One region of the Veillonella sp. LMAG:90 genome, then DNA from elsewhere that is predicted to be linked to it. Evidence: a T-box and tRNA genes for the amino acid it is inferred to sense, from the RefSeq annotation. Region 1 holds a T-box; the other holds one or more tRNA genes.
The links. A T-box is a leader RNA that pairs with one kind of tRNA and senses whether it is charged. The one in region 1 lies ahead of CCC71_RS09585 (valine--tRNA ligase), so its partner is inferred to be a tRNA-Val.
Positions count from the first base shown of each region.

Region 2: it has a tRNA-Val gene. The T-box ahead of CCC71_RS09585 (valine--tRNA ligase) is inferred to sense a tRNA for this amino acid. The anticodon was not compared.

Region 1 is NZ_NAND01000001.1:2,152,437-2,168,533, reverse strand. Features, by position in the region: gene clpX (ATP-dependent Clp protease ATP-binding subunit ClpX) at 1-314, shown strand, start outside; gene lon (endopeptidase La) at 388-2,700, shown strand; gene yihA (ribosome biogenesis GTP-binding protein YihA/YsxC) at 2,697-3,392, shown strand; gene CCC71_RS09595 (polyprenyl synthetase family protein) at 3,389-4,360, shown strand; gene tatC (twin-arginine translocase subunit TatC) at 4,364-5,287, shown strand; T-box leader at 5,411-5,634, shown strand; gene CCC71_RS09585 (valine--tRNA ligase) at 5,676-8,333, shown strand; gene CCC71_RS09580 (bifunctional folylpolyglutamate synthase/dihydrofolate synthase) at 8,343-9,626, shown strand; gene CCC71_RS09575 (O-antigen ligase family protein) at 9,638-10,912, shown strand; gene CCC71_RS09570 (acetyl-CoA hydrolase/transferase family protein) at 11,391-12,893, shown strand; gene CCC71_RS09565 (acyl-CoA mutase large subunit family protein) at 12,922-14,568, shown strand; gene CCC71_RS09560 (cobalamin B12-binding domain-containing protein) at 14,615-15,010, shown strand; gene meaB (methylmalonyl Co-A mutase-associated GTPase MeaB) at 15,083-16,024, shown strand; gene mce (methylmalonyl-CoA epimerase) at 16,072-16,097, shown strand, end outside.
Region 2 is NZ_NAND01000001.1:41,526-57,622, forward strand. Features, by position in the region: gene CCC71_RS00180 (S-layer homology domain-containing protein) at 1-5,320, opposite strand, end outside; gene CCC71_RS00185 (ISL3 family transposase) at 5,638-6,804, shown strand; gene CCC71_RS00190 (IS1249 family transposase) at 7,226-8,338, opposite strand; tRNA gene CCC71_RS00195 (tRNA-Val) at 8,918-8,993, opposite strand; tRNA gene CCC71_RS00200 (tRNA-Glu) at 8,999-9,073, opposite strand; tRNA gene CCC71_RS00205 (tRNA-Asn) at 9,078-9,153, opposite strand; gene CCC71_RS00210 (Glu/Leu/Phe/Val family dehydrogenase) at 9,634-10,890, opposite strand; gene CCC71_RS00215 (exodeoxyribonuclease III) at 11,214-11,969, opposite strand; gene CCC71_RS00220 (hypothetical protein) at 12,087-12,383, opposite strand; gene CCC71_RS00225 (DUF421 domain-containing protein) at 12,414-13,052, opposite strand; gene CCC71_RS00230 (DUF3290 domain-containing protein) at 13,060-13,515, opposite strand; gene CCC71_RS00235 (TIGR01440 family protein) at 13,531-14,121, opposite strand; gene speC (ornithine decarboxylase) at 14,121-16,097, opposite strand, start outside.

The sequences.
Region 1 (16,097 bases):
ATAAGGAAGGCTTAATTCGCATTTTAACAGAGCCTCGCAATGCATTAACGAAACAATACGAAAAGATGCTCTCTTTGGAAGATGTATCCTTAACGTTTGAGAAAGATGCTTTAGAGGAAATTGCGGCTGAAGCAATGAAGCGTAATACGGGAGCTCGTGGATTACGATCCATCATTGAGAAAGTAATGAAGCAAGTTATGTATGATATTCCTTCGCAAAAGGGTGTTACCGATTGTATCATTACCCGTGATGCTGTGAAAGGCACAGCTGAACCTATACTCAAGAATGAGTCTGCCGTAAAGGGCATGAATTAATTGTAAGTCTAAGAAACTCATTTCCTTTGGAATGAGTTTCTTTTTGTAAATATAAACTTGAAAAGGAGCCTATATGAGTGAGACGAATTTTTCGCTGCCTTTAGTACCGTTACGCGGTATGGTAGTGTTCCCAAAAGTAGAAGTTCGACTGGACATCGGTCGTGACAAATCCATTCGGGCCGTTGAAGAAGCCATGGCTAATGAGCGTTTGCTCGCCGTATCCGCTCAATTAGATGACGAAGTGGAGAACCCGACACAAAAGGATATTGCCGAAGTAGGGACCATCGTCAAAATCAAACAAATGCTACGCTTGCCGGGGGGCTTGGTTCGCATTTTAGTTGAAGGTATTGCCCGCGCTAAAGTGGTTGATATAGATGAAAGTGGCGTATATTATCGCGCCACTATGGAAACATTGGTTTCCCAGTATGACGATCATGTAGAAATTGAAGCTTATCGTCGTCTGGCTCAGTCCAATTTCTTGAAATGGGCCGAAGAAACCAAACTTGTTACGGAAGATGAAATTCGTCGTGTTATGGAGCGCACCGACGCATCCGAAACGGCTGACCAAATTGTACAATTCTTACAGACGGAACTCGTTACGCGTCAAAGCTTTTTGAGCGAACTCAATGTGTTACGTCGTTTAAATATGGTTGTAGGCGCCTTAAATATGGAACTTCAAATCTCTGATTTGGAAAACTCCATTAATAACCAAGTGCGTCAACAGATGGAAAAAGCGCAGAAAGAATATTTCTTGCGTGAAAAAATCCGCGTAATTCACAATGAATTGGGTGATAAATCCGATCCTGATGAAGAAGCGGAAGAATTGCGTGAACAGCTTAAGAAAATCAATGTGTCCGACGAAGTGCGTGAACGTATTGAAAAAGAAATCAGTCGTTACAGCCGCATGCCATCCATGATGCCGGAAGCGAATATTTTGCGCAATTACCTCGATTGGGTATTGTCCCTACCTTGGGATAAAGTAAGCGAAGACCGTCTCGATATCGGCGAAGCGGCTAAAATTTTAGACCATGATCACTATGGCCTCAAAAAGGTCAAGGAACGTATCTTGGAATTCTTGGCGGTTCGTAAATTATCCGATTCCTTGAGTGGCTCTATTCTTTGCTTGGTAGGACCTCCGGGAGTTGGTAAAACATCCTTGGCTACATCTATTGCTAAAGCTATGAATCGTAAATTTATCCGCGCTTCCTTAGGCGGCGTTCGTGACGAAGCGGAAATCCGCGGTCATCGTCGTACCTACATCGGCGCGTTACCGGGCCGTATGATTCAGGGCCTTAAGAATGCCGGTACAAGAAATCCTGTATTCTTGTTGGATGAAATTGATAAATTGGCATCCGACTACAAAGGCGATCCTTCGTCCGCATTATTGGAAGTGCTCGATCCTGAGCAGAACAAGACGTTCAGCGATCATTTTATTGAAATTCCGTTTGACTTCTCCGATGTATTCTGGATTACGACGGCCAATGTACCGGGCAATATTCCGGCACCTTTGATGGACCGCATGGAAGTGATTGAATTATCCAGCTACATGGAAGATGAAAAATTGGAAATCGCTAAACGTTATTTGGTACCGAAACAAATTAAGAAAAACGGTTTAAGCGGTCATAATGTGAAATTATCCGATGCGGTACTTCGTAAAGTAATTTCCGAATATACTCGCGAAGCCGGTGTTCGTACTTTGGAAAAAACGATTGCCAAGATTTTCCGCAAATTGGCTTTTGAAATTATCAACGGTTCGGAAGCAACGCCGCGTGTAACTGTTAAAAACTTGTCCAACTATTTGGGTGCGCCAATCTATTTGGAACAGGAACGGGAGAAGAATGCTCAAGTAGGTCTCGTTTGCGGCCTTGCTTGGACATCCGTGGGCGGTGTAGTACTTCCTTGTGAAGCGACTACGATGCCCGGCAGCGGCAAGTTGTCCTTAACCGGCAGCCTCGGCAAAGTCATGCAGGAATCCGGTCAAGCCGCCTTATCCTACATTCGTCATAATGCTAAGGAGTTAGATATTCCGGCAGACTTCCATAAAACTATGGATTTACATGTACATTTACCGGAAGGGGCCACCCCTAAAGACGGTCCGTCGGCCGGTATTACCATGACATTGGCTATTGTATCGGCTTTAACAAACCGTAAAGTTCGTTCCGATTTAGCTATGACCGGCGAAATTACTTTGCGCGGTCGCGTCTTGCCGATTGGCGGTTTGAAAGAAAAATTACTGGCAGCTTTACGCTACGGTATTAAAGAAGTATTGATTCCGCAAGGCAATATTAAGGACCTTGAAGAGATGCCGACATCTGTTATTGAAGGCCTTAAAATTACGCCGGTAAAAACAATGGATGAAGTGTTAGCAAGAGCATTTGTAAAATGATGAAGCAGAAGAAAAACACACCAAGACAACCAAAACCTGTATATACCCGTAAAGAGCCGCAAGGACCTCGTATTATTGCGTCCAAATATGTGGCTTCTGCCGTACGCCCCGACCAATATCCGGAAGGGGATACGGTGGAAGTGGCCTTCTTGGGGCGCTCCAATGTGGGCAAATCTTCTTTGATTAACTCGCTGTGCAATCACCGAGGCCTTGCCTTGGTGAGCGGCCAGCCCGGTAAAACGAAGACGATAAATTTTTTCACAATTACGTCCAAAGAGGATATCAGTGAAACCGAAGAACGCCGTTATGAGTGGTTCTTGGTGGATTTGCCGGGTTATGGGTACGCAAAAACTGATAAGAGTAATCGAAATATATGGTCTTCCTTTATTGCCGATTATATTTTACAATCAGAACGACTGATGTTGCTCTGTTTGTTGGTAGACGGCCGTCATCCGGAATTACCAATCGATCAAGAAGCCTTCAATTGGCTTCGTGAGGCGGGGGTACCGTTACAAATTGTGGTGACGAAGGTTGATAAATTAAACAGTAAGGAACGACAACAAAACATGCGCTTTATTAAGGAGAATTTCCCTTGTGAAGCACCGGCTATTCCGTACAGCTCGCTTAAGCATACGGGCCGTGAATTGTTGTTAAAGCGTATTAATCAAGTGATTGTGGGGGTCGACGAATGAGTTTGGAAAAAGAACTGGCATTAATTGAACAAGTAAAAGCAGACCTCGTAAAAGTGGAAGCCTATTTGGCGGAGTCCTTGCAAACCGGTTCTGAAGATTTTAACCGCTTAATTCGCCCCATTTCGGCGGCCGGCGGTAAACGCTTAAGGGCTCGGTTATGTCTGCTTATAGCCGGTGCCGGTAAAGCATCGGAAGCGGATCGTGTCCGTATTGCCGCAGCTGTAGAAATGCTGCATTTAGCCACATTGATTCATGATGATGTACTCGATCAGGCTGCCGTGCGCCGTGGCGCCACAGCCATTCATTGCAGTAAGGGCAATAAGGTAGCCATTTTAAGCGGTGACTACTTATTTGCCAAAGCGTTTGACGTGGTGGCACAAATTGGTTCGGTAGCATGTTTGCATGTTTTTTCGTTTATTATTTCCGCCTTGGTGGAAGGGGAATTCATGCAGATGGAAGATGTGTATCGTCTCGATCAGGGCATTGAACGTTATTTGACGAAGACCCAAAAGAAAACGGCTGATTTTATAGAAGCTTGTTTGGAATTGGGCGGCATTCTCGGTAAATGGTCGGAAACCGACATTCGTTTATTAAAACAATACGGTCATGGCCTGGGGATGGCATTCCAGATTACCGACGATATCATGGATTATGCTGCTACCGCTGAAACAACGGGCAAACCTGTAGGCAAAGACTTACGTGAAGGTCTCATTACCTATCCGTTATTATCTGTCATTAACGAGGCCAATAAAGCGGAAGTCACTAAAGCCGTGCAAGCTATTGCCGACGGTCAGGCGCCGGATGAACTGATTGCTTATGTGGCGGCTCAAGGCGGGGTGGCCAATGCAGAAGCATTGGAAGCCGATTATCGTCGTGATGCTCACGAAGCATTAGAGGCTTTGCCTGATTTTGCCGGTAAAGCTGTCCTTTATGAAGTATTGGATTCATTGGCTGATAGAAAGGTGTAATATATGGAATCGTTTCAGGTACGTGATTTTAATGACCCGAAACGAAAGCCTTCCTTGAATAGTGTTTTGGCGCAAAAAGAACGCCTAAAGGCAGCCGAACGAATTCGCCGCGGTGAAGTAAATGACGAAACATCGGCTGAGGAGTTGAAGGCTGTATCCGGTGATGTAGCGACTGTTGATCTTGCTGCGACTGAGTCGCAGTATACACCGCTGGAAGAGCAGATTATGGCTGAAAATAAAGCCATGTCCTTAGTAGGTCACCTGGGTGAACTGCGTAAGCGGATAATTATTTCGGTCCTCGCTATTTTGGTGGGCTTTTGTGTCGCCTATTATTATGTAGATGATATATTGGCCATGATTGTGGCGCCGGCCGGTAAGTTGTACTATATGCGCCCGACGGAAGCTTTTTTTACCTATATGAAAGTAGCTTTTGTGGCCGGCGTTATTGCAGCCTCACCGGTGTGGCTCTATGAAATATGGGTCTTTGTTATTCCGGCACTAACACAACAAGAGAAAAAGTTAACCAATTGGTTCTTACCGTTTGCGATTATGCTGTTTGCTATTGGCATCGTGTTTTCTTATGCTTTGGTATTACCGGTGGCCATTAAATTTTTCATTGGTTTTGCCACCGATGAATTGCAGCCCCTATTTTCTATCGGGCAATACTTAGATTTTGTCATAGCATTTGTGCTACCTTTCGGATTCATATTCGAATTGCCCATTGTTATGATTATTTTGGCCAAACTGAATCTGATTACGTCGGATTTTTTGCGCTCCAAACGAAAAATCTTTATCTTCCTGTCCTTTGTTATAGGGGGCTTCATATCGCCGACACCGGATATGTTTTCGCAGACTATGATTGCCATGCCGATGATTATTCTTTATGAACTAAGTCTTTGGATGGTAGCCAAGGTGATGAAACGGTAAGTAAAAATTGACAGGTTGGACATTTTTAGATATTATGAGTATAGATACAGTTGTTTAAATTCTCGTATATCAGGTAGGGCCTGATTACCGTATGATTACAGCCGTATTAATTGATATTTGTATAACAAAGCTGAGATAAGGAAAAATCTTCTCATAGCGTGGCAGAGAGCGTTGGTAAGGTGCGAGCAACGTACGTGAAAGGAAGAGGGTAGCCTTTGAGCTGACTTGATGAAGCAATCTTTGGATTGTGTGTAGTTTTGTCCGGTTAACCCCGTTAGAGGTAATGAGTGATTGCAACGGCAATAATCTAGGTGGTACCGCGGAAGTTAAGCCCTTTCGTCCTAATGGACGAGAGGGCTTTTTTTATATCATAGAGGAGGAACTTGAGATGAGTGAGTTCAAGAATTTAACAACCTATAATCCGGGGGAAATTGAGCAGAATTGGTATGAATTTTGGGAAAAACAGGGATACTTCCACGAAGAAGTAGATGAAAGTAAAAAGCCGTTCAGTATCGTATTGCCACCGCCTAATGTAACGGGGCAACTTCATATGGGGCATGCGCTCGACAATACCTTGCAGGATATTCTGATTCGCTTCAAACGTATGCAGGGCTACAATGTGCTTTGGATGCCGGGTACCGACCATGCCGGTATTGCTACGCAGGTAAAAGTAGAACAGAACCTCAAAGAAACAGAAGGCAAGTCTCGTTATGATCTTGGCCGTGAAGAGTTCGTTAAACGTGTTTGGCAATGGAAAGAAGAATATGGCAGCACTATTGTTAAACAGATTCGCAGCTTAGGCGCTTCCTGTGACTGGACCCGTGAACGCTTTACCTTGGACGAAGGCTACTACAAAGCTGTTCGCGAAGTATTCGTAAGCTTATATGAAAAAGGTCTTATTTATCGCGGTGAACGCATTGCCAACTGGTGTCCTAGTTGTCATACCGTTCTTAGTGACATTGAAGTTGAGCACAGTGATGAAGCAGGCCATTTATGGTTCATCAAATATCCTGTAGTCGGTGAAGAAGGTCGCTTCGTAACGGTTGCTACAACCCGTCCGGAAACTATGTTCGGTGACGTGGCCGTAGCCGTTAACCCTGAAGATGATCGTTATAAAGATATTATCGGTAAAACATTGTTATTGCCATTCGTAAATCGTGAAATTCCGGTAATTGCCGATGATTATGTAGATCCAGGCTTTGGTACGGGCTGTGTAAAAATTACACCGGCTCATGACCCTAACGACTTTGAAATGGGTCAACGTCATAACCTCGAATCTATCGTAGTTATGAATCTTGATGCGACGATGAACAGCGAAGCCGGTCATTTTGAAGACATGACCCGTGAAGCCGCTCGTAAACAAGTAGTAGCCGAACTTAAAGAACAGGGCCTCCTTGCCAAAATCGAAGACCATGAACACAGTGTAGGTCATTGCTCCCGTTGTAATACCATCGTAGAACCGCTCGTATCGAAACAGTGGTTTGTAAAAATGGCACCCCTTGCCGAACCTGCTTTAAAAGTTGTTAAAGATAAAGACATCGAATTCGTACCGGAACGTTTCACCAAAACGTACACTAATTGGTTAGAAAACATCCGTGACTGGTGTATTTCTCGTCAGTTATGGTGGGGTCACCGCATTCCTGCTTGGTATTGCGATGATTGCGGTGAAGTGATTGTATCCAAAGATGACGTTACGGAATGTCCTAAATGTGGCGGTCATGTTCATCAGGAAGAAGACGTACTGGATACTTGGTTCAGCTCCGCTTTATGGCCGTTTGCGACTATGGGCTGGCCGGAACAGACCAAGGAATTGGCTCATTGGTATCCGACTAGTGTAATGGTAACCGGTTATGACATTATTTTCTTCTGGGTAGCCCGCATGATTTTCATGGGTCTTGAATTTGAAAAAGAAATTCCGTTTAAACATGTATTCATTCATGGTCTCGTACGCGACAGCCAAGGTCGTAAAATGAGTAAATCTTTAGGCAACGGTATTAATCCGCTTGATGTAATCAACGAATACGGCGCCGATGCACTTCGCTTTACGTTGGTAACCGGCAATACACCGGGGAATGATATGCGTTTTTACATGGAACGCGTAGAAGCTAATCGAAATTTTGCAAATAAGATTTGGAATGCCGCAAAATTTGTTATAATGAACTTAGATAATTACGATCCTGAGTTTGTTCCTAGTGAAGAAGACTTTACGTTGGCAGATCGCTGGATTATTGATACCTACAATAATGCTGTGGCCACCATCACCAATAATCTCGATAAATTTGAGTTAGGTGAAGCAGCTGCCGGTGTTTATGACTTTATTTGGAACAGCTATTGCGATTGGTTTATCGAATTGGCTAAGCCGCGTCTTTATAATAAAGAAGGCGGTCGTGACCGTGCGGTAGTTCAATACTTATTGGTAACTATTTTGCGTCATATGCTCGAATTGTTGCATCCGTTTATGCCATTTGTTACAGAACACATCTGGCAACATCTCCCTCATGAAGGGGGAAGCATCGTAGTGGCTCCATGGCCAACGGCTTTACCGTTCGCTGATCAGAGCACCGCTGCTGCGCAAATGAACATCATGATGGATGCCATTAAAGGGATTCGTAACATGCGCGCCGAAATGAATGTACCGATGGGTAAACGCAGCGCTGTTATTTTAGCTGTCACTGATGAATCGCTCCGCACCATGGTAAGCGAACATCAAGATTACTTTAAGACTTTGGGCTGGGCTGAATCGGTAACTATTTTGGGTGCCGATGATGCGAAACCTGAAAATGCTACCGTAACGGTAGTTAACGGTCTTGAAGTATATCTCTTACTCAAAGACTTAATCGACGTAACCAAAGAACGGGAACGTTTGACAAAAGAAAAAGAAACACTTAAGAAGGAAATTGCTCGTTTAGAAGGTAAATTAGGTAATCCGGGCTTCGTGGCCAAGGCTCCGGCAGATGTAGTTGCAAAAGAACAAGCCAAATTGGCTGAATATCAGCAAAAACAACAAGCTGTTATTGAACGTGAAGAATTTCTTAAAACCTTATAGGAGGTAATCATGACGTACGCAGAGGCAGTGGCCTATTTAGACAGTTGTGCATCCTTTGGCATCAAACCCGGTTTGGAACGCATTCATGCGTTATTGGACGAATTGGGGCATCCTGAACGGGCCTACAAAACCGTCCATGTGACGGGGACCAACGGTAAAGGTTCCGTTACGGTGTATATCGATTCGGTACTCACCACCAGCGGACACCGTTCCGGTCGTTTCACATCACCCCATTTAATCAGTTATACGGAACGCATTGCGGTAAATGGTCGCAATATTACCGAAGAAGCGTTTGGTGAATTGATTGCAAAAGTAAAAGACGCTGTAGCTAAAATTGAAGCGAAAGGATCGGAATCACCGACTCAGTTTGAAGTATTGACGGCAGCTGCTTTCTTGTTCTTCATGGAACAGCAGGTTAACTATGCAGTCATCGAAGTAGGCCTCGGCGGTTTATTGGATTCAACGAATGTGATTTTCCCCGAAGTATCCGTAATCACCAATGTATCCATGGACCATCAGGCGTATTGCGGTAACACCCTCCGTGAAATTGCTACCCATAAAGCGGGCATTATTAAACCGGGAATTCCCGTAGTGACGGCGGCTCAAGGGGAAGCCTTGGCTGTTATTAAGGATAAAGCCAAAGAATTGAATTCTAAAGCGTATGTGTTTAACGAAGATTTTTCAATCAGCAGTCGCACTGTCACTGAAGATGGTCAGATGATTACCTTGGAAGATAAGAGTGGTCATAAAGATATGCTGTTTACCAAAATGGTAGGCGTTCATCAAGCTGTTAATATGGCCTGTGCCTTTCGTGCCGTTCGCGTTTTAATGGAACGTGATGAAGTAATCAGCGAGGAAACGTTGCGCGAAGGCTTGGCTCGGGCTCATTGGGCCGGCCGTTTTGAAATCATCAAAAAACTAGACCGTACCTTTATTTTTGATGGTGCCCATAATGCGGGCGGTGCCGAAGCATTCCGCTTAACGTATGAAGAAGTATTTAAAGACAGACAGAAAACGGTAGTGTTGTCCGTCTTAAAAGATAAAGAAGTCAAAACAGTTGTAGAGGATTTGGTAAACCCTTACGATACTGTAATTACGGTGCCGGCTCCGACGCCGCGCACATCCACACCGGAAGAATTGGCTGAATTTGTGCCGGGTGTAGCTCAGACGGCTCAAACTGTCAGTGAAGGCATGCAAAAAGCCATGGCCGCTACCCAGGCCGGCGATATTATTGTAGTAGCCGGTTCCTTGTATATTTTAGGTGAAGCAGAAGAGTGGTTAAAAGCTCAGTAAAGGATGAAGTAATGACAGGTGCAGTATCTATTGACGGGGGCCGTCCGTTGCAACATTATATTACACGACTCCTGTATGCCGTGGTGTTGGTTATGCCTTTACATCCGTGGCTCGGGGATGCACTGGTCATTATTGCTCTTTTGCTCAGCGTTTGGGATACCTTGCGTTACAGACCATTGTCAAAACCCGCATCGTGGCTTCAGTGGTGCGTGTTGGGCTTTATGGGGTGGAGTTTATTATCAGCCCTCGGATCAGCTCGGCCGATGTGGACAACGGCCAGCTGGCTTTATAATGTAGGCATGTACGGCGGTATTTATTTCCTCACCTATCGCTATTTGCGCGAGCCCGAGCAGTGGCGTGTTTTCTTGCGTATTTTCATGTGGTCGGCCTTCATTGTTTGTTTGGTTGGCGTCTATCAATATATGACGACGTCCATGGAATTATTAAAACAGTGGGTGGATGCGGCGCATTTTCCGCTCTTGAAGCGGCGCATGTTTGCTACATTGCAAAATCCGAATTTATTCGGTGAATATTTATTAATTGTATTGTCCATGGTAGGAACGGGAATTTTTCAAGGCCTTAAAGAAAAGCGTTGGCGCTTATTGGCCTGGATGGTGCTGATGGCATTGTTTTTCCTGATTTGTATGACCCTAACCTATTCGCGGGGCATATGGCTTAGCTTTGCCTGTGTTGTGGTGTATTGGGGGCTGACTATCGATCGGCGCTTGCTTTTATCGTTATTAATAATCCCTATTGTTCTTTTTGGCTACCATGGGGAAGTGGCATCAAGGCTTTGGTCCCTGTTCGACGGTAACGATACATCCGCTGTGTTGCGCTGGGCTTTATGGGACAGTACAACCTATATGATTGCGGATTATCCGATTCTGGGGATCGGTTGGGATGCCTTCTGGTTTGAATATCCACATTATAATTACTACATTCAGGCCCCTGATGTGATAATTTATCATGCCCATAACATGTTTTTAAATATGTTGGCAGAAATAGGAATTCCCGGCGCACTCTTCTATTTTGTCGCAATATATGGCCATGCTGTGTATGCTTTGCGTTTGCCGAAAGCAACTATAAGTAACATCGTGAAGTATGGTATCGGTGCCGTTGTAGTAGGCATAACGGTTAGCGGCTTGTTTGACCATGATTTGTTTAGTCATCAGGTATCGGTAATTTTTTGGCAACTCTTAGGTTGGGCTTCATCCGTTTTATATACTTATAAAAAACGGGGGAACAAACCACTTGAGAATGAACTGACAACAGATATAAAAAATTAATATATTCGATTAGCAAGTTAATTCGTGTACTTACTAAAGTCGCTGTAATTAATAGACAAACATTGATATATTGGATTGAAATATTCTGATGTAAATGATTAAAAAAATTGATAATCTAATTTATTGATAACCGATAATTTTAGATATTTGGTTAACAATAAACCTGAAAAAGTATAGGTATGATGAGATTAATTCATCATACCTATACTTTTTTGTATATGAAATATCATTTATGCATATTGGTTGACAAAGGAAAATAATTCTTCTAAACTTAGCTATAGTTTAAAGTATAATTCTTTAAACAACATCTAATTATGTCGATGAAAGAGAAGATTTTCGATACGGTAAACTGTGAATAAAAATAAAAAAATATTCACAAAAAAAGAGGATATTTTAAACTTTTGTCGAATATGTATTAGTGTTGGAATGCGGAAGTACAATTTAATGTCATTCAAACTTTTTAAAGGAGATGGTAGTGATGATTAACATCCTCGATCGCGTACAAGGCAGTGCTCTTCAAGCTAAAATCGTTACAGCTGAAGAAGCAGCTTTGTTGATCAACCCGGGCGACCATGTGGGTATTAGTGGTTTTACCCCATCCGGTTATCCGAAAGCAGTTCCTTTGGCCTTAGCTAAACGAATGGAAAGCGATCCATTTCAAATTGACTTGTGGACAGGCGCTTCAGTTGGTGATGAAGCTGACGGTGCTTTAGTTCGAGTTAATGGGATTGCCCGTCGTTTCCCTTACCAGACAAATGGTGATATGCGTAAAGCATTGAACGCTGCGAAAGTACGTTATAATGATATGCATCTCAGCCATGTAGCTCAGAATGTTCGCTATGGTTTCTTCGGCGACTGCGATGTAGCCATCGTAGAAGCTGTATGCATCCGTGAAGACGGTGGTATTATTCCTTCCACATCGGTTGGTAACACACCTACCTACATTCATAAAGCTAAGAAAGTTATTGTTGAAGTCAATGTATCGCAACCTATGAGTTTAGTAGGTATGCATGATATCTACGAACCATTGGATCCTCCATATCGTCAACCATTGCCTATTACAGGCCCTGGTAACCGTGTGGGTACTCCTTATATCCCATGTGATCCTGAAAAAATCGTAGCTATCGTACCTTGCGATATTACCGATAAAACTCGTCCTTTGGCAGCTATTGATGATGATGCTAAAGCAATGAGCCAACATTTAATCGAATTCTTCCAGAATGAAATTAAACATGGCCGTTTACCTAAGAATTTATTGCCGTTACAATCCGGTGTAGGTTCGGTAGCAAATGCTGTTATCAGTGGTTTGGCACAAGGTCCGTTCACTAACCTTTCAATCTTTACCGAAGTAATTCAAGATGGCATGTTTGACCTTATTGATGCCGGTAAAGTTGAAGTATGTTCCGGTACGGCATTATCGCCATCTCCGGACGGCTTAAAACGTTTCTATGACAACGTTGATTTGTACTCGAAGAAAATTATTCTTCGTCCGCAAGAACTTTCCAATAGTCCTGAATTAGCTCGACGCCTCGGCGTTATTGCTATGAATACAGCTATTGAATTTGATATTTTTGGTAATGTAAACTCCACTCATATCATGGGTAGCAAGATGATGAACGGTATCGGCGGTTCCGGCGACTTCGCTCGTAACGCATATATCTCCATCTTCTGTACTAATTCGGTAGCGAAAGATGGTGCTATCAGCTCCGTTGTTCCAATGTGCTCGCACATTGACCATACAGAACACGATGTAATGGTATTCTGTACTGAACAAGGTGTGGCTGACTGCCGTGGTTTGTCACCTGAAGAACGTGCTCGCTTAATCATTAAAAACTGTGCACATCCGGATTACAAACCAATGTTAGAAGATTACCTCGAAAGAGCCATTGTAGCGACAAAACACGCCCATACACCGATTTTGCTCGACGAAGCTCTTTCTTGGCATAAACGTTTCCAAGAAACTGGAAGCATGAAGAAGTAAAGGTATATTTAGGAGGATGATGAAAATTATGGCTAACGAAGCTCTAAAAGCTAATCTCGCCAAATACGAGGCAGAAGTTGCAGAAAAGATTGCTAAATTCCCAGAACGTAAAAACTTGAAGTACAATCGTTTATACACTCCACTTGACATCGAAGGTTTCGACTACGAAAGAGATTTAGGATTCCCTGGTGAATATCCTTACACTCGTGGTGTACAACCTACAATGTACCGTGGCCGTTTCTGGACAATGCGTATGTATGCCGGTTTCGCAACTGCTGAAGAATCTAACAAACGTTATCGTTACCTTATCGAATCCGGTGCTACCGGCCTTAGCTGTGCATTTGACTTGCCAACTCAGATCGGTTATGACTCCGATGACGCTATGGCTGAAGGCGAAGTTGGTAAAGTAGGGGTAGCAATTGACTCCTTGAAAGATATGGAAATCTTGTTCGACGGCATTGACCTCGGTAAAGTTTCCACTTCCATGACAATCAATGCTCCTGCATCCGTTCTTCTTGCTATGTACATTGCAGTAGCTGAAAAACAGGGCGTACCTGCATCCGCTTTGATGGGTACTATCCAGAACGATATTCTTAAAGAATATGCCGCTCGTGGTACTTACATTTTCCCACCAAAACCATCCATGCGCTTGATTACCAATATTTTCGAATATTGCTCTCAGAATGTACCAAAATGGAACACAATCTCCATTTCCGGTTACCATATTCGTGAAGCCGGTTCCACTGCTGCACAGGAAATCGCATTCACAATCGCTGACGGTATTGCTTACGTAGAAGCTGCTTTGAAAGCCGGCTTAGACGTTGATGCTTTCGCTGGTCGTTTATCCTTCTTCTGGAATGCTCATAACAACGTACTTGAAGAAGTTGCTAAATTCCGTGCGTCCCGTCGTTTATGGGCTCACATCATGAAAGAACGTTTTGGCGCTAAAAAAGCTAAATCCATGATGCTTCGTGTACATACTCAGACTGCCGGTTCCATGTTGACTGCACAACAAGTTGATAACAACATCGTTCGTGTAGCTTTACAGACTGCCGCTGCTGTAATGGGTGGTACTCAGTCCTTACATACTAACTCCCGTGACGAAGCTTTGGCTCTTCCTACAGAAGCTTCCGTACAGGTTGCTCTTCGTACTCAACAGATCGTTGCTTATGAATCCGGCTTAGCTGACGTAATTGACCCATTGGGCGGTTCCTACTATGTAGAAGCTATGACTAATGCAATTTATGATGAAGCTGCTGAATACATTAAGAAAATCGACGAAATGGGCGGCGCTGTAGTTGCTATTGAAAAAGGTTACATCCAGAAAGAAATTCAGGAATCCGCTTACAAATGGCAGATGGAAGTTGAATCCGGTCTCCGCACTATCGTAGGCGTTAACAAATTCCAGGTTGAAGAAAAACCTGTTGAAGGTCTTCTTCGCGTAGACGCTTCCGTAGGTGTTAACCAGGCTAAGAAAACTCAGCAAGTTCGTGCAGAACGCGACAACGCTGCAGTTGAAAAAGCATTGACAGCACTTAAAGAAGGGGCAAAAGATGAAAATGTTAACCTTATGCCATTAATTCTTGATGCAGTTCGTACTTATGCAACATTAGGCGAAATTTGTAACGTATTACGTGAAGTATTCGGCGAATACCAAGCTCACTCCACGTTATAATTCTCAAGTATAATTAGCGTAACGATTAGTTCGGAGGTAATCTATCATGGCAGAAAAACGTATTCGTGTATTAGTAGCAAAACCAGGTCTTGACGGTCATGACCGTGGTGCTAAAGTTGTAGCTCGCGCACTTCGCGATGCTGGTTTTGAAGTAATTTATACTGGTCTTCGTCAGACGCCGGAACAAATTGTTGCAGCAGCTGAACAGGAAGATGTTAATGTTGTTGCATTGAGCCTTCTTTCCGGTGCTCACAACACATTATTCCCTAAAATCGTTGAAATGTTAAAAGAAAAAGGTATGGGCGACGTTCTTGTAGTAGGCGGCGGCGTAATTCCTGATGCTGATATCCCTGGTCTTAAAGAAGCAGGCGTTGCAGCAGTATTTACTCCTGGCACTCCTACAGGCGACGTAATCGAATTTATCAAAGCTAACGTAAAATAAGATGTTTTTTAGTAACAGGCTCGGATTTTTACAAGTCTGGGCCTGTCACTATATAAGAAGGCGGTGCAACCAATGGATTTAGTCAAAGAACTATTAAACGGTTCCCGACTGGCCTTGGCGAGAGCCATCACTGCAGTCGAAAGTGAATATGATGAAGCAATCGACATTATGAAAGCGATTTATCCTAAAACGGGTCATGCTCGTATTTTAGGTGTTACCGGGGCTCCCGGCGCCGGTAAGAGTACCTTGACTGATAAAATTGTTAAACAATACTTACAGCAAGGTAAAAAAATCGGTATCGTTGCGGTGGATCCGACCAGTCCGTTCTCCGGTGGTGCCATCTTGGGTGACCGTATTCGAATGAATGATTTGACGTTAAACGAAAATGTATTCATTCGCAGTATGGGTACTCGTGGCAGCTTAGGCGGATTATCTAAGAAATCATCTGATGCAGTTAAGCTGATGGATGCGTTCGGTATGGATCTTGTTATTATTGAAACCGTAGGTGTTGGTCAATCAGAAGTCGATATCGTCAAAAATGCCGATAGCGTTTTGGTTGTACTTGTACCGGGTCTCGGTGATGATATCCAAGCTATTAAGGCCGGTATTTTGGAAATCGGCGATGTATTCGCCATTAACAAAGCTGACCGCGATGGCTGTGATAAACTGAACGTTGAAATTGAAATGATGCTCGACTTAGACTCCCGTGAGGTTAAATGGCGTCCTCCTATTAAACGTACCATTGCGAGCAAAGACGAAGGTGTTGATGAATTAGTCGAAGCGTTGGATGAACATTTTGAATTCTTGGAAGACAGCGACGAATTAACTGTTCGCCGTCAGGATAGAACAAGAAATGAAATTATCGCGATGATTAATGAACAAATCGGACGTCGTGTTGCCGATGTAGTGGTAGCGAGTGACGACTTTAATAGCCAAGTTGACGCTGTTAACCAGCGTCAAAATGACCCATATACAGTGGTCAACAAAGTCTTGGCAGATGTTTTAAAAATTTAATGATACCAGCCTTCTAAGGCCTATCAAATGCAAAGGAGATTTTAACCATGGCATTTAAAGTATTAAACGTAGA
Region 2 (16,097 bases), 2.1 Mb from region 1:
TACCGTTTACAGTTACACTACCATCTTCACCATCTTTGCCTCTTGTACCGACAGAAAGAGTATTACTCAAGCCTACGGTAATTTTACCGTTAGTTGCATCACTGGTAGTTGTAATGTTGCCGTCACCGGCAATATTTAAAGTTTCACCAAGGTTACGGTGTACGGAATCACCACTATCAGCCGTGAAATTCAAGCCATCATTAGTTAATTCGGTTTTAGCCGCATCGGTAATATTTTTAATGTCACCGATATTGGCACCATTGGTAAGGTTGTTATAAGTTGGGTTACCATCAGCATCAACACCATCATAACCGCTAGCTACATTAGTAATCTGTTTGCTACCGCCATCGATGCCGCCGGTTGTTACGGACGGGCCGTTAGTAATTGTTAAACCGCCGCTTGTAAGAGCTGTATCGCCAACTTTTACGCCATCATTATTAACAACAGTGTTGCCTGTTATCACGGAACCTGTATCGCCGGTATATACCATGCCGTCATCAAGCGTAGCTACAGTCGCACCGCCTACAGTAACACGGTCAATGGAGTTACCGTTTACATCGTTAGCAGCCGTGCCGGCTTTAATAGTAACAGGCGAACCGTCAGCTGTATTCAAAGCGATAGAGCCGTCAGCACCGTTAATCGCTACTGCAGAACCAGCTTTACCATTTACGGTAATGGAGCTGTCCGTCCCTTCTGTGCCTGCAGCACTATCAGCAGCACTACCTAAAGTAATATTATCTGCCAATTTCACATCATAAGTCGTTGCACCGGTTGTTTCAGTTTTTTCAGTTACCTGCAAGTTGCTGCCTGTATAGTTACCACTTGTACCGGCTGCAGTACCGCCTTCAACAGTAAGGTTTGTCTTGCTGCCTTCACCGGCACTTACACCTGCAATTGCCTTGGTCAACTGATCTACGTTGACAGCATCCGTGCCTTTAACACCGGTTGCCACATTGCTGATGACATTATTACCATTGTCAAGACCGGAACCTGTCAAGGACACAGGGTCACCTGTAGCAGGCGTAATCGTAATGCCATTATTATTAACAACCGTGTTACCTAAGGTTAAGGAACCGGTAGAACCTAAATCAACATCTTTCACTAACTGAACTTTTAACTGGCCGTTAACGTTGTTGACGCCAATGTTTTTGTCCGTCAATTCTCCTTCAGCACCGCCAACAATATCTAATTGCTCGTTAAGTGTCTTAGGAATAACTTTAGTTGTATCACTCTGACCGTCATCACCGGCGAATTTAAGACCGTCGCTCATAGTCGCCACCGTCTGGCCGCCTACAGTAATACGATCAACAGGATTACCGGCTAAGTTATTAGCACTTGTGCCTGCCTGGATGGTTACAGGAGAACCGTCAGCTGTATTCAAAGCGATAGAACCGTCAGCACCGTTAATAGCTACGGAAGAGCCGTCTTTACCATTTACCGTGATAGAGCCGTCGGTCCCTTCTGTACCGGCTGCACTGTCGGTTTCACTACCTAAGGTAATAGTATCCGCCAACTTCACATCATACGTCGTAGCTCCGGTTGTTTCGGTTTTTTCAGTAATCTGCAAATTGCTGCCTGCATAGTTACCACTGGTTCCGGCTGCAGTACCGCCTTCAACAGTAAGATTTGTCTTGCTGCCTTCACCGGCACTTACACCTGCTATAGCCTTGGTCAACTGATCCACGTTAACAGCATCTGTACCATCTGTACCGGTTGCAACATTGGTAATCTTATTGCCACCGTTATTAAGGCCACTATTAGAAAGGCTTACCGTATTATCGCCGCTACCAAAAGTTAAGGAACCGGTAGAACCTAAGTTGATATCTTTATTAAGTTTAACCGTTAATAAACCGTTGTCGCCGGCTTGGCTGGAAACAACGCCGATGTTACCGGTCGTCAAATCAGCTTCCGTTGCTGCTTCACCTTTTACATCTACTTGATTGTTGAGTTTTACATTGGAAACTGTACCGAAGTCACCGCCGTATTTCATACCGTCATTAAGAGTTGCAACAGTTTGACCGCCTACGGTAATACGGTTAACAGGGGATCCGGTTACGTCATTAGCACTGGTTCCTGCCTGAATGGTTACAGGAGAACCATCAGCTGTATTCATTACGATAGAACCGTTAGAACCATTAATTGCAACGGAAGAACCGTCAGCACCATTAACAGTCATAGAACCATCGGTAGTACCTTTGTCGCCAAGCGCAACAGTATTGCTCAAACCAACAGTAATTTTACCGTCTCCGGCCGTAGTCGTAACATTACCGTCACCGGCAACTTGAATTGTTTTGCCAAGGTCCTGTTTTACAGCTGTACCGCTATCATCAGTCAAGCCAAAACCACCGGTTGCATTAGCACTGGTACCGTCGGAAACAGCAGTCACTGCATCGCTTACGGTTTTGAGCTGATCTTCAGTCGCTGCACGACCGGTTACGATGTCAGGATTTGTTACATTCCAAGTCGTATTGTCTAAACCGGTTACATAGCTGCCGTCTTGAGCTACACCACCGGCTGTCACAACGCCTTGGTTACCTAATACAGCATCGCCCGCTTCTACCGTATTCAAACCGGTAATATCTTTAGCCAAGCGAACGGTTAATTTGCCATTGTCGCCATCTTGAGCGGCCACAATACCAATATTATTATCGGTAGATAGTTTGGATGAATCGGTTTCGCCACCAACAATATTTACTGTTTTATTTAATTTAACAGCAGCCGAACCTGTGTCGCCGGTATATACCATACCGTCGTTCAAGGTTGCTACAGTTTGTCCACCTGCTGTAATACGGTTAATAGAATTACCGTTCACATCATTTGCCGACGTACCGGCTGTGATAGTAGCTGTAGAGCCGTCTGTACCGGTTAAGGCAACAGAACCCGTTGCACCATCAACAGCTACAGAAGAGCCGCCTGTACCGTTAACCGTAAGGGAACCATTTGTACCACTGGTGCCTGTGCTACCTAAGGTTACGTTATCGGCAAGTTTTAAGTCATACGTCGCTGTACCTGTTCCGGTCGTTGACGTAAGTTGTAAATTATTACCTGTATAGGTACCACTTGTACCGGCTGCCGTACCGCCTTCAACAGTAACGGTAGTCGTCGTACCGGAGCCACCGCTAACACCGGCAATAGCTTGATTCAATTGACTGACGTTAACACCATCTGTACCGGCCGTACCTGCAGCAACGTTAGTTATCTTATTACCGCCATTATTAAGACCGGCGGTGGTCAAAGTTACATTACTACCGGATTTAGGTCTGATAGTAACGCCATTCCCGCTAACAGTTGTGGCGTTGCCGGTAGTCGGATTTGTTAAATAAATCGTTTCCAAACCGCGAAGTGTTTTATTGAGGCGAAGTGTAACTGTATTATCACTGATGATAGCCCCGATATTAGGTTGAGCCGCAAAATCAGACTGATAATACAGTGTATTATCTACACCACCCGTAATCTTCAACGATTGATTTAAAAGCTTAGTAACTGTACGCGGTGTGCCGTCAGAACCATAGGTAGTAGTATAGCTACTGTCTTTGAAATCACCGGTAGTAGCAAGCATGGTATTTGTCCATTGCTTCATGTTCACGGCATCCGTATCATACTGACCGGCCGCTAAACCGGTAAGTTTACGCGTCAACGCAGTTCCATTGGCTCCATCAGTACCAATGGAAACAACACCGGACGTGCTATTCCATGCCCCACCGGTAGTAGTTCCGGCATTGCCTTTTGTAGAAAGCCAGCTTCTCCAAGTGCTGTCCTGATTATTCCAACCGCCACCGGTCGTATCTGCAGCACGACTTGCCACAGAGTTAGCACCAATAGCAACACTGCCTACTGCATTAGCTGCAGAAGTATCCCCTAAAGCGACAGCAGTGGTAGCCGAACCATCAATAGTAGAACCTTTACCTATGGCAATAGCATTACCTGCCGTAGAACTCGCCTGATAACCAATAGCAATAGATTCCGGTCCGGTTGATACAGTACCTGCAGTTGCTTCTCGGCCGATAGAAATACTTCGTCCACCTACTGCTTTGGCTTGATAGCCAATGGCCATAGAACTACCTGCACTGGCTACGGTATCATAACCCAGGGCCATCGTATACGAAGAAGTTGCTTGTGCATTCGTACCTTGAGCTATTGCGCCACCACCACTGGCCACAGCAGTAAAACCCACCGCTAAAGAGCGTAATCCGGTTGCCTGAGCACTGTTACCTACAGCTGTCGTATATTGATTGTTAGCAACTGAAGCTGCACCGGCAGCAAGAGAACCAACAGACGTAGCTTTAGCAGCCTCCCCGAAAGCAGACGTACTGGTGGCACTTGCGAGAGCCCCATCACCAATAGCGGCAGCACTAATATCGGTTGCCTGGCTTCCTGAACCAATAGCTACAGTATGAAACGACGTTGCTTTAGCCCCGGAACCTATGGCAGCTGCAGCCAAACCATTACCGTCATATGAAGTTCTACTAGTATCGGTATTACCGGCAACAGCATTATTACCAATAGCGATAGCGTCCGTAGAGTATGAACGAGTATTAGTACCGATGGACATGGTATTTTCATAGGCAAGCGTACTCCCATCAGGTTGGCCGGCATACGCATTCTGGCCGATGGCAATACCATGAATAGCATTCGATCGGTTATTTGAACCTACAATAACCGAGTTGCCGGCACGACCGTAAGCAATATTGTCATGGCCAATCATGACACGGCCGCCTAGAGCCGAGCTAAGGCCTGTTCCCTCAGGCGTATCTTCCGACGCAGTGGTGGTCGGAGCAATAGCCGTCTGATTAGCACCAACGACGACATCATTGAGGCCGTAGGCTAAAGCCGAGCGACCAATAGCAATGGCATTTTCACCACTCTGAGTTACGCCGCCGACTGAATATGTACCACCGGCGAAAGCACCAGCCCCCATTGCAATTGCATAATTATAGCCTGAAGTGGCACCACCGATAGCAACGGTTTCCGTACCGGTTGCAGATGCATCAGTCCCCAAAGCAAGGGCATCCTCACCGGTTGCGGTAGCCGTACCTACAGCTACTGCACCTCTACCATCTGCTCTTGCAGTACCACTGACAGCCGTAGTATCATTATCAAAATTAACACGTGCCCCCCATTGGTTTGTTGCATCAGCTGTCATAGGATTAAGCCATGCACTACCTACAACTAAACTACTTACTACAGCAAGGCGCAACAAATCACCGGTTACCTTCATACCGGATTGTGATTTGTTTCTACTATGACTTTTTGCTACTTCCGAAACTACTACATAAGCATTTCGAACCTTACTCCAAACAACCTTATAAATCTTATTCATTACGACTACAACCTCCTCTTTTTCTTATTTGATTATTTTGAATAAAATTCACTTAATTAAATATTAAATAAAATGTTTCTTAAATCAAAAGAAAAAGCAAAAAAAATAAAGGTTCTATAATTTATTTTGGGGCGCTAAAGAGAAACGCTAGTTGCGTGTCCTCTTGGCGCCTACTTTTTTTGCACAAAAAAAGACATATTGAATAAAATCCGATACAATAAAGGTGCTAACAATTAACGAAAGGATGTTTATTCAATATGTCTAGTCTTAATTATATAGGAAAAATGCTCGGAATAAAAGATTCACATATCCAAAATATGAGAGAAACTTCAGAAGAATATGTATTACATGTGATGGTGCCGGTAAAACCTCATGTTTGTCCTAATTGCCATAAGGAAACAACGCGTATAAAAGGCTATACACATCGTACAATCCGCCACACTACAACCAATGAAAAGCCGATTCGCCTTATCTATCGTCAACGCCGGTATAGCTGCACTTGCGGACGCACGTTTAATGAAAAAACAGAGTTCTCTACGCGCTATCTTAGGACTACCCCCCGACTACGAGAAGTGGTCATTACTGAATTGTCAGAGGTAAAATCTCTAACAGCAGTTGCTAAACATTGTCATATTAGCGTAACTCAAGTTATTCGCATTTTTAAGGAAATTAACTATAGCCGGCCCAAGACATTACCTGCGGTATTATCTATTGATGAATTTAAAGGCAATGCAGCCGGCCAAAAATACCAGGTCATCCTTACCGATCCTACTGACCATAAAATACTGGATATTCTGCCTAAACGAGATACAGTCAAGCTAATACAGTACTTTTTGCAATTCCCAAGACACGTACGAAACAACGTAAAATACATCACAATGGACATGTCCCTCCAATTCCGCTCCGTCATGAAGCAATGCTTCCCTAAAGCTCATATTGTTGCTGACAGATTCCACTTAATCCGGCTGGTGACCTTTGCCCTTGAGCGAGTGCGTAAAGCTGAGCAAAATACCTTAACTAATGCAAGCCGAACCTTCAAAACGAATAAGCGAATATTGACTAAACATTTTAAGGATTTAACTGACAATGAATATGCAAAACTGATGGATATGTTTCACTATTCATCGAGATTACACCGTGCCTATATGCTAAAATATACCTTCCATACAGTGTTGAAATTTAAACGGAGGCGCGATATTCTAAGGTCCATAAATGAATGGCTTTCATTAGTTTTTGACTCTGAACTATCTGAATTTCAATCCCTCTTAAAAACGTTCTCCTCTTGGAGCGACGAAATTATTAATGCCTTAACCTTACCATATTCAAACGGCTTTACCGAGGGTTGCAACAACAAAATTAAAGTTTTAAAACGTTGCTCTTTTGGGATACGGAACTTCCACTACTTCCGAAACCGGATTTTATTCATCAATGCAAGAAAAGGACACGCAACAGTTATGTCGCATGTCCTTCCTCAAAGTGCATAGACTCTTTAGCGCCCCAAAATTTGACAAAGAGCCAAAATAAATCGTGCTCTTGAAAATGAACCACTTGTTAATCGAAAAACAAAATAAATCCATTTGACACGATTTATTCACTTCACAAAAACACAATATTTTCAAGCATTTTTCAAATATCCATCAACTCAAATACAATTCAAAAATTAATGAGATATTTATGAATCTATCTTAAGTATACCATTTCAAAATATTCGATGTAAAGAATTAATTATAAATTTATTTTTATAACCTTATTATTCATATTATCATTATCATCGATATGATTCGACATTTATCAATTAGCATCGAATTTCATAGATAAATATAGATAAATGCGAATATATTCATTTCTTTAATTATCAAATAGGTTTTAGGCTTATAGGACAAAAAGTGTGTGTGGCTTTTTTAGTTAATCCCAATAAATTGGAAATTCCGTGGACATATGAAACTCATTCCAGACGATGGCATCGCCCCATTGCGGTAAGATATTATCAGGACGGTTATTCCGCATTATCCTACGGTAAGTAGCAGCAATGGTTTTATCTGTAGGCATACATTTTAATATTTCAGCAACAGGAAGCGGTCTAGGTGAGTGCTCGTAACACCACCAATAGACCGCTTTTAATCGTCTTTCTAAGGATAACCCTCTGTGATCTCGTAACATCCCCCTAAGTTGCGCATTAACGCCTCCTTCCAGTCGATTGTTCGTTGTAGGTACGGTAATATCTACAAACGTCAGGTAGGTAAATAGAGTCTCATCTCTAATTAATCGTAAAAGTCCTGCCTCAGCTTTTAAGAGGCGTTCATGAGTTGCCCTTTGATTCCCATTTTCGTCGACTGTCATTTCACGTAAGAAGTCATCAAACTCTTCTCTCCAAGCTAATAATCCATCAATCCAAGTATAGGCATCATCTATCGATTGAATCTTAAATAAACGCTTTGCCAGTTCATATAAGGCCTTGCCGGCTATTGTTTTTGGCGCAGAGGTTGTATACCTTCTTACTTGCGCAAAAACATGAAATAAGCAGCGTTGATGGTTACTTGTCGGCCACCTCTTTGCTAAGGCCTTAGCAAATCCGGATCCGCCGTCTGAGATAACAACACGCGGAGGAGCAATACGGTCCATTAATGCCTGCCAAGCTCTAGAGTTCTCATATCTACAAACATACCAGCCTAATACATGGTCCTTACTACAACAAATAAGTACACAGAGCTTACGCGTTAGGTATATGCCGTCAAAGTAAAGCACATCATATACTTCCTCAATCTTTGGTGGGAGGCACCATATGGACCAAAATTTAGACGTTTTACGTCTAAATGTACGCCCTCTTCCAGGCATATGCTGCTGCAATTGTTTACTAAATAACCATTTCAAAAACAGCTTTAGATCATTACTATCAGTGTTAATTTTGTTAGTGAAAGCGACTTTACAGTGCTTACAAAACCATCGCTGAGAACCGGATTTCAATATACCGTGTTTTATACATTTTCGACCACAATCAGGGCAAACTACTTGTTTAATTTTAATCATCCTCCTATTTATGTTTTTATTTAGGAAGATATAATACCATTTTAGTCAGTAGTTATGTGGGTTCAAGCATGTTTTTACACACACTTTTTGTCCACCCTTTATCTTTGTCAAAAAAAGATAAAAGTGCTATAAACCCAGTATCTATCTAGGTTTACAGCACTTTTTACACACACTTTTTGTCCTATAACTCTGTTTTTACACACACTTTTTGTCCACCCTTTATCTTTGTCAAAAAAAGATAAAAGTGCTACAAACCCAGTATTTATCTAAGTTTGCAGCACTTTCTACACACACTTTTTGTCCTATAACTCAGGTTTTACCCCCCCCATCGATTTTTATCGATATCGTATTTTATAACCTGTTCCTGCATAAAAAAACAGCCACTGTGAGTACAGTGAGCTGAAAGTAAAACGCTATCAATATTAACTATTATTTTGTGAAATTAATAAACTTTTGTAAACTAAAAATTCAACGTTTCGTTTACGAAGCATTCCTTATTTTCGAGGCACATTAATTTCGCATTAAAAACAAAAAAGCACTTGATTTTTCAAGTGCTTTTTCTAAAGTTTCTGGTGGACGATGACAGGATCGAACTGCCGACATCCTGCTTGTAAGGCAGGCGCTCTCCCAGCTGAGCTAATCGTCCATATGTGGTGACCCGTGGGGGAATCGAACCCCCGATACCGCCGTGAAAGGGCGGTGTCTTAACCGCTTGACCAACGGGCCACATTGGCTCCCCGAGTAGGACTCGAACCTACGACCGATCGGTTAACAGCCGATTGCTCTACCGACTGAGCTATCGAGGAATGGTACAAGAGATATTTTATACTAAATTCAAAGTAAAAGCAAGTACTTTTTTATTAAATTTTTACAAATTCCATACGTATTTTAAATATGTTGCAAAAGTCACACATTTCGGGCTTTTATTAAACCTTTGTTAGGCTTTTATTAGGCCTTTATTGTTCTTTTCCGCCCCTGAAATCCCGACTATATGATTGGTAATTTCACTAAATCCGCCCGCCTAAATCTGCCTGCCCAAACCACGCGCAAAAAAAGCGGTCAGGCATTACTTACCTGACCGCTCTTACGCTGAGTATACTTCTTTCATTATATTATTTAGCAAGGTGGCTACGCATAGCCTGTTAGACAGTCATACTTAGCGTTGTATAAGTTGTACGGACTCAATCAGTACTCACTACTGTTTGACCGTTAAAAGCAAAGTGTAAAGATTCTTAAAGCTGTAGTCAGCTGTTAATTCAAATTAAACGAGTTTGCTCCCGTTATTATCAGCCGTTGAAACCACGAAGTTTGCTGGCATCAACCAAACGTTTCAAAGCTACCATGTAAGCAGCTAAACGAGGATATACTTTGTACTGTTGTTGCATTTCCCAAACTTCTTCAAAGCTCATTTTCATGTTCTTTTCGAGGCGAGCATTTACTTCGTCTTCATCCCAGTAGAAGCCGGCTTTGTTCTGTACCCATTCGTAGTAAGAAGTTACTACGCCGCCACCGTTTGCCAATACGTCAGGAATGATTTCGATGCCTTTTTCAAAGAAGTACAAGTCAGCTTCATTAGTTGTAGGGCCGTTAGCACCTTCCAAGATAGTTTTAGCTTTAACTTCTTTCATATTGCTGCCGTTCAATTGGTTTTCCAAAGCAGCGAGGTATAATACATCTACGTCGAGAAGTAATAATTCAGGGTTAGGAATACGAGTCATGCCGGCTTCTTCGTAGCCTTCCAAGGAACGGCCATGAGAGTTGGCATATTCGTAAGCTTTTTCAACGTCGATACCGTTTTCATTGTAAATGGAACCATGAACGTCGCCGATAGCAACGATTTTAGCGCCTTCACGATGCATCAATAAAGCACCAACGCTACCTACGTTACCGAAGCCTTGAACAGCGATAGTTACGTCGCTCATTTTCTTACCTTTCTTTTCAAGGTAGCTCTTCAACGTAAACATGCAGCCACGGCCGGTTGCTTCGTTACGGCCTTTGGAACCGCCAACGGCCAATGGTTTACCGGTTACAACGCCCGGGGACCATACGCCTTTTAATGTGGAGAATTCATCCACAATCCAAGCCATAATCTGAGGATTAGTGTTAACATCAGGAGCCGGCACGTCAGTGTCAACGCCGATGATTGGCGCAATTTTACGAACAAAACCGCGAGTTAAGCGTTCTAATTCGCGTTGGCTCAATTTCTTAGGATCTACTTTAATACCGCCTTTACCGCCACCGTATGGAAGGTGTGCGATAGAGTTTTTGATTGTCATCCAAGCTGCCAAAGCACGAACTTCGTTTTCATCGGAATCAGGATGGAAACGGAGACCACCTTTAGCGGCGCCCATAATTGTACTATGTTGCGTACGATAACCGCTGAAAACTTCAATATGACCATCGTCCATTTGTACCGGTACGGCTACTTGCATTTCCCGTTCAGGATGACGGATAACTTCATAGTCGTTTCTCGTCAAACCTAATTTTTCGGCCGCTTGGTCAAGTGTGTTAAGCATGTTTTCGTAGGGATTATAATTTGCCATAATAATCGTGTCTCCTTTTTACGCATACACTATAAAATCAAAGATTCAACATTACAAATCTATGTCTTGTATACACTATACCACAGCCCCAAGTTATTAACCATGTATTTTTCATATGAGGCATTTTTATCATAACTATTACGCATGATTTATAAAGGATAGAAAATAAAAGAGTCCGCCTTGATTTTTTAAGGCGAACTCTTACTATTTTTATGTATATATGACAATTCAATATAGATAAAACTCCATAAAGAACCGTCTTTTTGACCATTCTATAGAGTATAAATCAAAAATCCCTGTCAAAAACTATACTTCTACGGTGATTAAAGATTAATTTCCAACTCAACCGGGCAGTGATCGCTGCCGAAAATATCCGGATGAATTTTAGCTTCCACAATATCCTTATCGAGACGTGCGGAGGTAATAAAATAGTCAATTCTCCACCCTACGTTCCGATCGCGGGCTTTGCCCATATAGGACCACCAGCTGTACGCATCGGTCACGTCCGGATAAAGTTTACGGAAAGTATCGGTGAAACCGGCATCTAACAACTCCGTCATTTTCTCACGTTCTTCGTCGGTAAAGCCGGCGTTTCTCCGATTTGTCTTAGGATTTTTTAAGTCAATTTCATTATGCGCTACGTTTAAATCACCGCAAAGAATAACCGGCTTTTTCGCATCTAATTCCAACAAATAGGCGCGGAACGCATCTTCCCAAGTCATACGGTATTCCAAACGAGCCAATTCACGCTGGCTGTTCGGCGTGTAGCAGGTTACGAGATAAAAATTATCGTATTCCGCCGTAATCACGCGCCCTTCCTGATCGTGTTCTTCAATGCCGATACCGTTCGTTACATTTAACGGTTTCACACGTGTGAAAAGGGCCGTACCGCTGTACCCCTTTTTCACCGCACTGTTCCAATACTGCTCATAGCCCGGCAATTCCAACTCGATTTGGTGTGGCTGCAACTTCGTTTCCTGCAGGCAAAACATATCCGCATCAAGTTTTTCAAAACTTTCCATAAAACCTTTCGTTACCGCGGCGCGCAGACCGTTAACATTCCAAGAAATTAATTTCATCAAAGACTCCTTTCATAAGAAGCTGAGAGCTTCCTTAATAAGCATACTACTATACAGGCTTTAGCTTTAGCTTTAACTTCGGCTTTGGCTTCAGCTTTAGCTTAACCTTAACATCTATCATTTAACTTTATGTTCAACATCAACTGTCTTTTCTGTATTCGAATCAACTGCTTCGCCCCGTGCCGCCGCTGCTTTGGCCGCTTTGGCCGCTTCTTCAGCCTCTATTTCCGCCTCTTTACGGGCAAAATAAGCTTCTAATTTTTCACGGCGAACCTTACGAGTCAACTCAAATGCCAACGAGAACAACAGTAACACAACGGCAATTAAATTGGTGGTCGTAAAACCATGTGTATATATGTGGTACAAAATATAGAGAAATGCAATTATCAATAAAGCTCGCTGCAGTCCAACCATGACTAGCTCCTTTCATCGCCCCAAGCGGGATTAATCCTTCGCATACGGGGTTATAACCAACTCACCATGCACGAGCTCGGCCATATATATATCCGACGGTTGATAGCCTTGCTCTGCTACGTTCGTTTCTAACCACTCTCTATCTCTTTCGATTAATGACAATACATTTTCATCTATCTGCCCGTCAACGATTAACGGATAATGTACCGAATCTTCCCCAAATTTAACTACCGTCAATTGCCCGTTTTGTTCTAAAACGGCTCGTTTTACTTCGCCTACGCGCGTTACCCCATTGGCGCGCAGTTTTAAATGTAAGTCACCGGCACTGACGCCGTTGCGCATACAATCTTCTACTTGAATTTTACCATAATCCACCACGATTGTGGGCGTACCGTCTACGATACGTTTCACATGGTGATTATAGGCCGACAAATAGCGAAGCGCCATAACAACGATAGTCCATCCGATGAGAACCAGCAAAAATTGCAAGACTCCAATGGCTTCGTTATAAATAACACCCCCTATAATACCGCCAAGCACGTAGTTCTGCACCTGATCAATAGCCGAGTTCGGAGCCAAATTCCCCTTGCCCATTAAATTGATTTGCAGTACCAAACACAATATGCCCAGCACCAGTTTTATCATAATCAACGTATAACCCGTTATCATGTTTGCTTTACTCCTTCACCACATCTATGACTTTAATCTGCGAATCTATCACGTGTACCTGCGTCAATGAATAGGCTCCGTACCCTTTGATAAAATGGGCCCGATAAAAACGATTGCCCGCACTGACTATTACGTCATCATCAAGATGGGTTGAATTAACCTTCACATCTTCCTTATTCGTGCCCAAACGCTCCGATACAGATACGATAAAACTAGCCATGCGACTGCTTTCTTCCGAGTTTCGCATAGAGGAATCATATTCACTCCAACGAATGCCCAAAATAAACACAATCAGCAGCGATAAAAGAATTGTCAAATCGCGATAACGACTATTCAAACGATGGCGCATAAATAAGATACTGACCCCCAACAGCGCCACCAAGAGTATAAATGATATACCATATTGCAAAAGGGCGTTAAACTGCCCTTGTTGCACGATATAGGCATAAGTATAGAAATTCAAACGTACTCACCTCTGTCACATTAATGATTCATCGTAAACAGCGCGTGCGCCGCCGATATATTTAGGCCGTACGCGGCCGGCTGTCACATGAGCTTCACCGATTGTTTTTACGCCTAAGCGAACCGGCACGGCTACCGGTTTTAAATGCATGCCGATCAGCGTATCGCCAATATCAAGGGCCGCATCAGCCTCTACCCGTTCAACCACAACCGGCGCCGCAAAGTGCTTATACGCTGCCATCGAGGCAGCACCACCGGCGTGAAGTTGCGGCACTGCATTACAAATCGGCCAATTATGCCGATTAGCTACCGACTTTTCAAGTACCAAGGCGCGATTCAAATGTTCGCAGCATTGCACGGCCAAAGAAATCTTCAGCGGCTCTAAAACGGCGGCGGCTGCCTTAATAATTGTTTCACCCACGTCCGTTGCCGAATCTGTACCGATACGGCTTCCTCGCACTTCACTGGTGGAACAACCGATAACAAACAGATCACCGGCTTCCAGCTTGGCAACGGTCACCAATTCCTTCACCGCCGCCGTCACTGCTTCACCGATAGAACGCAACAATTGTGCTTCATCCACCGAGGTTAATTCATCCTTCGCCATTATACCCCTTCTTTCTGTGCGGACTCTTTTAATACATACGCATAAGCCCGCTTATAACCGGTTTCATCCGCTTCAATATAAACGCCTTGAAGCTCCGGTGCAAAACCCGGTAATTCATTAATGCCTTCTTCAAGGGCCACGAAATAATCACGAGCCGCTTCCGACCAAAGTTCACCCGGCTGCACGCAAATAACGCCCGGCGGATACGGCAAGGCCCCTTCAAGCGCCATGCGACCCACACAGTCCGCAATCGGAATCAATTCCCCTTCACCGCGTACAAAATCAATATTCGCCGCCTGCGGTGTTTTCACATAGGTAGGGAAATACTCCCGTTTAAATAATTTCTGTTGCAATTCACTCACACGGCGCACTTTATAAAAGTCATGCATTTCTTGGCACAGCTGACGAATCGTATAGCCGCGATAGCGGTCGATGTTCTGCGTATATACACTCGGCAAAACATCCTGTAATGACGCGTCCGCTTCGATGAGCTGCTCAAAACGCAACAATTTAGCAATGAGTGCATCCATTTTGGTGTACGACTCGGCCGGTGTGAGCAAGAATAAAATCGTATTGAGGTCACATTTCTCCGGCACGACCTGATGCTCGCGCAAATAATTTGCCAAAATTGTGGCCGGAATGCCAAAATCCTCGTATTCACCGGTTTCCATATCGATGCCCGGTGTTATGAGCTGGAATTTACAAGGGTCGATGAAATATTGCCCTTCGCCGTAACCGCTGAAGGAATGCCATTTCGCATCCGGCTCAAAGGCAAAGTACGACACATCATCGGACATAACTTCCGTTTCGCCGTCTTCCCACGCTTTACCGTGAACCGTCGGCGGCACGAGAGGCCGTAAATACTTACAGTTGCGCAGCACCGTTTTACGGGCTTCGATGCCCACCATAACACAGTCACGCCATAAAGCTCGGCCGCCTTCACCGGCGTGAATTTTCGCATTCACATCGAGGGCCGCAAAGAGCGGATAGAACGGCGATGTGGAGGCATGCATCATAAAGGCGTTGTTAAAACGCTTCTGATTCACATAACGGGCTTGCCCACGGATATGCGAATCCTTTTTGTGAATTTGTGATGTTTGTGAAAAACCCGCCATTTGTTTATGCACGGACTGAGTTACCAAAATGCCCGGATCGTCAGGACCGAGTTCCAAAAGTAGTGGTGAACAATCTTTCATCATCGGAATGAATTGTTCATAGCCTACCCAGGCGGAATCAAAGAGAATGTAGTCACATAAGTGACCGATTTTATCGACTACTTGGCGCGCGTTATAAATCGTGCCGTCATAGGTACCAAGCTGAATTACCGCCAAACGAATCGGACGCTCAGCCTTGGCTTTTTCAGGAGCACGTTCCGCAATGCGCTCACGCAGGAAGGTTTCGTCAAAACAAGCTTCCGGAATACCGCCGATGGAGCCGAACGGATTGCGAGCCGTTTCCAGATACACCGGAATGGCACCGGCCTGGACCAAAGCGCCGTGCGATACGGATTTATGATTGTTGCGATCATAGAGCACGATATCGCCGGGAGCCAATAAAGCGTTGAGGACTACTTTATTGGACGAGGACGTACCATTGAGTACAAAATAGGTTTTGTCCGCATTAAATACCTGCGCCGCATGCTCCTGAGCCTCCAGCGCGTAGCCTTCATGAATGAGCAAGTCGCCCAGTTGAACGTCCGCATTACATAAATCACTGCGGAAAATATGTTCACCGAAATAATCGTAAAAAGCGCGGCCCGCCGGATGTTTGCGGAAGAACTGCCCCCCTTGATGGCCCGGACAGTCAAACTGGGAATTGCCCAGCTCTACATAGCGTCTCAAAGAACGGAAAAACGGCGGTAACGAGCGATGCTCATAATTTTGAACAGCCGTTTCGAGGCGTCGAATGTAGAATTCACGTTCCGACGGCTCATCGTCTAATACCGCATAGGCATCGCGCAATACGGTGTCCTCCGC